2 regions of the Desulfitobacterium dehalogenans ATCC 51507 genome follow, and region 1 is predicted to be linked to the other one. Evidence: riboswitches for the same ligand, from Rfam matches in the RefSeq annotation. Region 1 holds a riboswitch; the other holds the start of a gene.

Region 1 (3,214 bases):
CCCGGATTGGTTATGGGTGTTGCTTTAAGTGGATATATGAATGAAGTGTATATCAAAGGGGTTGTAGGAATTATTCTCATTGGTTATGTTTTCTATCAGTGGTTACAACTCAAAGGCAGCGCCTCTGAGAAGAAAATCCCTGTAGCCACAGCCCCGGTGGAAGAGGAAGGAAGCATCAATGTATCTTCAAAGGGCTTCACCTTAGTGGCCTTTTCTTCAGGTCTGCTCAATGGCTTAGCGGCCATCCCCGGTCCACCCGTCGTCGCGTTGCTTATTAAGCATCTATCCAAAGACGCCTTCCAAGCTACTACGGTCAACTTTTTCTTTTTCCAATACGCCATGACCACCGCTTCCAAAATTCTTGTATTCCGGGAGAGCTTTACTCTTTCCTTTGGAATAGTGCTTGTCAGCATGATTTTGGCCGTTATTCTTGGCTATGTGGCCGGTCAGCCCCTTAGGAAAAAAATTAATGAAGCTCAATTTAAGAAGCTGGTCTATGGATTGCTTTTGGTCATCGGTCTGACATCCATTGCTGAGCCTCTGAAGGTATTGTTTCTTTAACATGTTTTGGGCGTTTTCGGGTACTCTAAAGACAGAACCAGCAAGCAATTGATTTTGTCAGGATAAAAGGAGGAATCCCGCATGGACGACCGGAAGAATACCGCTAAAGAGATGAAGCGCCAATTATGGGAACCGGCAGGTGTGATCAGTCAGACTCAAGAGTCCGGATCAAATACAATGGATTATGGCGAGAAGCCCAAAGAAAGCACAAAGGGTGGCCAGCTTAACTTAGAGGTGGAGGATGTTTTTCACAATCGGGGGATCATGGAAAATCTGCAGAATGCGAAAGAATAAAGGCAGGGGCAATGTATACGGAAGCAATGTATTGACAAGGGTAACATCTTGTTCCATAATGTATAGATAATTCATAGAGTGAATGATAGAGGCGCAGTGCATTAAGAGTAATTATCCCGAGCGCGTCAGGCTATGACGGATAAGGAAAGGAATCACTGCCGAAGCAAAGGCCAAAGACAAAGGGTCTTAGCTGGTCTTCCATTGAAAAAATGCAAGACTGTCACCGGATTTTCGGTGGAGTGCTATCTCGTGAAGTTTTGGGGCTTAGACTATATTTTCGCCTTAGAGAAACGGTTACGGGGAGACTCGTAGCCTTTTTTTGCACTATCAGACTCTAACAATTTCTATCGATTGATAGTATTAGGAGAGGAGAAGAATATGGCAGCAAAAAAATTACCCTTTAATCAAGAGCAATTGCGGAAAATTATAGCGGACTATGGCACCCCTTTTCATATTTATGATGAGGTAGCCATTCGAAAAAATGCCCAAAGACTTCAGTCGGCATTTGCCTGGGCACCGGAGTTTAAGGAGTATTTTGCCGTCAAAGCTCTCCCCAATCCCCATATTCTGAAGATCCTTCGGGAAGAAGGCTTTGGAGCAGATTGCAGCTCTTTGGCTGAGCTGATTTTGGCAGAAAAGGCGGGAATCACAGAGGAGAACATTATACTGACCTCCAACAATACCCCTGCAGACGAATTTCAAAAAGCTAAGGATTTATGGGCGATCATCAATTTAGACGATATTACCCATATTGATTATCTGGAAAAGCATGCCGGCCTGCCGGAGGTGATCTCCTTCCGTTATAATCCCGGTTTCCTGCGGGAGGGAAATGCCATTATCGGCAGCCCTGAAGAATCCAAATATGGCTTAACTAAGGAACAATTATTCCAGGCTTACGAGATCGTTCGTGATAAAGGAGTGAAACGTTTCGGGCTTCATACTATGATTATCTCCAATGAGCTGAACCCTGATTTCTTCATTGAGACAGCAGAGATGATGTTTGATCTGGCCATAGAGCTGAAAGAAAGGCTGGGAATCCGCCTGGAATTTGTGAATTTTGGCGGAGGAATCGGCATCCCCTACCGTCCGGAACAAGAGCCGGTCAATCTGGAGACTATCGGTGAAGGAGTCCGTAAAGTTTACGAAGAGAAGATCGTTCCCAACGGCTTGGATCCTTTGCGCATTTGCTTGGAATGCGGGCGCATGGTAACGGGACCTTTTGGCTATTTGGTGACCCAGGTTATTCATCGTAAGGATATTTATAAACACTATATCGGTGTCGACGCCAGCATGGCGGATCTGATGCGTCCGGGAATATACGGCGCATACCACCATATAACCGTCATGGGTAAGGAAGACCTGCCTAAGGACCATATTTATGATGTGACCGGAAGCTTATGTGAGAATAACGATAAATTTGCCGTGGACCGGGAACTGCCCCGGATCGATATCGGGGATATCCTGGTGATTCATGATACCGGTGCTCACGGACATGCCATGGGCTTCAACTACAATGGCAAGCTGCGTCATGCTGAGTTATTGCTGCAAGGGGACGGCAGTGTGAAGCTGATCCGCCGGGCGGAAATCCTAGAGGATTATTTCGCCACCTTGGATTTCAGTGAACTATAGTTCTTAAGAGAGAAGGCAGGTCCTTCTCTCGTTTAAAAATACTAAAGACCGAGGCTGCATGTGCCCCGGTCTTTTTAACATATGAGAAGGTATAAGTGCGGAGCAAAGAGATCCTACTCCGCTTTTTGGATAGACAAATACTGAGAACCTTCCTCGGTAAAACGAATAGTATACACTTTAGTATAGAAAACCTCTGTATAATCGAAATCGTAATAATCTACGGTCAGCTTCAGGGTATCGTCACTCAGCTGTTCTTTGGAAACTAATTTCGGGAAACGGCCTCCACCAAATCCCCCCAGACCGCCGATGACAATCTCCTTGGTCTGCGGCTGGTAACCGTCGATTTGAGCGGGGTCGAAATGGTAGCCGTCAAAATAGCGGTTTAATACGTTTTCGATGTCGGCTATCGGCACATGGTATTTGTCATCGGTTTTATTATGCCATTGTTCCTGAATGTTCTCCGAACCTTCTGACGGACTGGTTATGTAGCAAAAAAATATGTACAGGGTTTCCGTCGGAATATCTTTGGCCTGAGTGAACAGCAAATTATCGGCTAGGGCGAGGTCGATGCCGCTGCAGTATTCGTAAACCAGTTCTTCATCGGATAGTTTTAAAGCCTGTGCTAAGGGTTGGGCCATGGCCGGAGCGCTGGGGATATTGGCCTCGGATACGGGTAGATCTTCTTTGGCGCATCCTGACAAGAGACTGGCTGTAACCAGCATGATTAAGA
Region 2 (3,214 bases), 1.9 Mb from region 1:
ATAAGAAAAAAAGCACGGATCGCCCTTTAAGGGCGACCCGTGCTTACCGACAAGGTCGGACTCATAGACCTGCTGATCCATTAACCTTAGTATGCTTAACTTTAGTACTTAATGAATTTATCCCCGGGTACATTACAGATAAAACACTTTTCGGGGACGATTTTCTCGATGTTGCCACAGACAGGGCAGAGGTAATAGAAGACTTCTTCGTTTGCGTCTAAGTTCTCTAAAGCATCTTTATAGAGCTTGGCATGGACTTCTTCTGCTTTCATTGCAAAAGTAAAGGTGGTCACTGCTGCTTTATTGCCTTCTTCTTCAGCGACTTTAATAAAATCAGGGTACATGCTTTCGAACTCATAGGTTTCACCGGCGATTCCATCCTTCAGATTATCCACGGTGGAACCTACTTTACCAGCGAGCTCCAATTCCCTGAGGGCATGCAGGGTCTCAGCATCAGCCGCTGCCCGAAAGAGTTTGGCGGCGTTGAGGTTACCATCTTTTTCGGCCTTTTTTGCGTAAGCAAGGTACTTTCTATTGGCTTGGGATTCACCGGCAAAAGCATCCATAAGATGTTTTAATGTTCTTTGTTGGTTCATTTGTTAATCCTCCATTCCTTATATAACTAAAGAGTGATGGGTTCCTCTAGTATAAACTAGATTCTACAGTTTCATTAAATTTCCTCTAAAGAAATTACCGGATGATATACATACATAATACAAAACCGGTTCGGGTTGACAAGCTGTCTTATGTTATTGTAGACTGAAGATAAATTCATAGTGAACCTCACTTTTCAGGTGGGGTAGAGGTTGCGATATTTAACAGTCCTTTTTGGAGCACGAGCAGCGAGGAGAACAAGGAGAAGGAAATATCGCCGAAGCTTTTAATACGCTCAGTATTATGGGCTGGGTCTGCAGTGAACAACTGCAGAACTGTCTCAATAGACGTCCCGGTTTATTGAGTTGTGCTATCTCGGCGGGGGAAAAGAGGGGTTTAAGGGCAATAGGACTTTTGCGACCTGAGTACCAACTCAGGTCTCATTTATTTTTCACACTATTTAATATTTTATGAAAATCAGGTAATGAGAAGAAGGAGAGGGTTCAGCAATGAAGAGAAAATTATCATTAGTCATGGCAGGGGTACTTGCGGCCATGCTGTTGGTCACGGGCTGCAGTTCAGGTAGTCAGGGAAATGCCCAAACACCGGCCGCGGGAAATGAAGGCAATACATTCAAAGTCGGCTTGGAGGCAGGTTATGCCCCCTTTAACTGGACTCAGATGGATGCTGCCAACGGCGGAGTCAAAATTGAGGGCGGCGCTGAATATGCCGGTGGTTACGATGTGGAAATCGCCAAAAAGATTGCTGAAGGTTTAGGAAAAGAACTGGTCATTGTTAAAACCGAATGGGATGGTCTGGTTCCTGCTTTAACTTCCAGGAAAATCGATGCGATTATCGCCGGGATGTCCCCGACTGAAAAACGGAAAGAAACTATTGATTTCTCCGATATTTATTACCAGTCCGATCTGGTTATGGTGGTAAAGAACGGCAGCAAGTATGAAAACGCTACCTCTCTGAAAGATTTTAATGGGGCTAAAATTACGGCTCAGTTAAACACCTTCCACTATGATGTCATTGAGCAGATCGAAGGGGTTGCCAAACAAACCGCTATGGATAACTTCCCGGCTATGCGGGTAGCTATACAATCAGGCATGATTGACGGCTATGTTTCCGAGCGTCCGGAAGGGGTCAGTGCCCAAGCGGCCAACAGTGATTTCAAAATGGTTGAATTCACCGATGGATTCCAAACATCCCCTGAAGATACAGCCATTGCTGTAGGAGTGAAAAAGGGCAGCGAACTTACAGCCAAAATCAATGAGATCCTAAAAGGAATTTCTGAACAAGAGCGCCTTCAAATCATGGATAAGGCAATTCAGAATCAACCTGCAGCTAACTAAGGCACTTTAAAGGACATTTTTATTCCGCTGCGAATAATGTTTCATAAAACCGGCTACATTTAATGCAGTCGGTTTTGTGATGTTTTCTGCGAATGCCCTGTTACTTATAAGGTTATTGATATATTTATAAGGAGGAGAATGATGAGCTTAGATTGGTTCATACGCATTGTATCCGAAAACTGGCCCATGTTCCTGCGTGGAGCGGGGTTCACCCTATTAATCTCTATCATTGGTACTATCATCGGCTCCCTCATCGGACTTATTATCGGTGTTATACGCACCGTCCCCATGCCGGAACGGGGGATGAAACGCATCTTTCTGAAAGTGGTCAATGCTCTTTTGGCAAGCTATATTGAGTTCTTCCGGGGAACCCCTATGATCGTTCAGGCTATGGTCATTTATTACGGATCGGCGTTAGCCTTTGATATCCATATGAACCGCATCTTTGCGGCTGTCTTTATTGTGTCTATTAATACCGGAGCCTATATGTCGGAGATCGTTCGCGGGGGAATTATATCCATTGATAAAGGACAATTTGAAGCGGCACATGCTATCGGTATGAATCATATCCAGACCATGACCAATGTGGTTTTGCCTCAGGTTATCCGTAATATTCTTCCGGCTACGGGGAATGAATTTGTAATCAATATTAAGGATACTTCCGTTCTCAATGTGATCTCCGTGACGGAATTGTATTTCCAAACCAAGTCCATTGCCGGGAACAACTTCCGCTACTTTGAATCTTTCGCTGTGGCCTGTATCATCTATTTCATTATGACCTTTACGATCACCCGTATTCTTCGTTATATCGAGAGAAGAATGGACGGACCGGAAAGCTATACTATGAATCAAATGCAGGTTCAAACGGCTGAGAGTATGCTGCGCAGAACCAAGACCTGATTGAGGAAGGAGGAAAAACCTTGGAAAAAATCATTGAAGTTCACCATTTAAGCAAATCCTTCGGCGCCAATGAAGTCTTGAAGGATATCGATTTTTCGGTGCGCAAGGGAGAAGTGGTCTGTATCATCGGTTCCTCCGGCTCAGGGAAGTCCACGCTTCTGCGCTGTATTAACCTTTTAGAAAAACCCAGCGGCGGCCAAATCATCTATAAAGGCGAAAACATTCTGGATGATCAGCACGATGTCTATCAATACCGCCAAAAACTGGGGATGGTCTTTCAGCAGTTCAACCTGTTTAATAACCATAATGTCCTGAACAATTGCCTGGTAGGGCAGATCAAATTATTGAAGCGTTCCAAGGCC

Evidence for each region. Region 1 has a riboswitch for lysine ahead of lysA (diaminopimelate decarboxylase). Riboswitches for the same ligand answer to the same signal wherever they lie in the genome.
Region 2: another riboswitch for lysine. It lies ahead of DESDE_RS08915 (transporter substrate-binding domain-containing protein); the one in region 1 lies ahead of lysA (diaminopimelate decarboxylase).

The regions. Positions count from the first base shown of each region.
Region 1 covers NC_018017.1:4,242,774-4,245,987, reverse strand. The annotation lists gene DESDE_RS20290 (sulfite exporter TauE/SafE family protein) at 1-561, shown strand, start outside; gene DESDE_RS20285 (hypothetical protein) at 643-855, shown strand; lysine riboswitch at 934-1,108, shown strand; gene lysA (diaminopimelate decarboxylase) at 1,234-2,484, shown strand; gene DESDE_RS20275 (hypothetical protein) at 2,598-3,214, opposite strand, start outside.
Region 2 covers NC_018017.1:1,841,070-1,844,283, forward strand. The annotation lists gene DESDE_RS08910 (rubrerythrin family protein) at 102-596, opposite strand; lysine riboswitch at 793-975, shown strand; gene DESDE_RS08915 (transporter substrate-binding domain-containing protein) at 1,104-1,952, shown strand; gene DESDE_RS08920 (amino acid ABC transporter permease) at 2,091-2,852, shown strand; gene DESDE_RS08925 (amino acid ABC transporter ATP-binding protein) at 2,873-3,214, shown strand, end outside.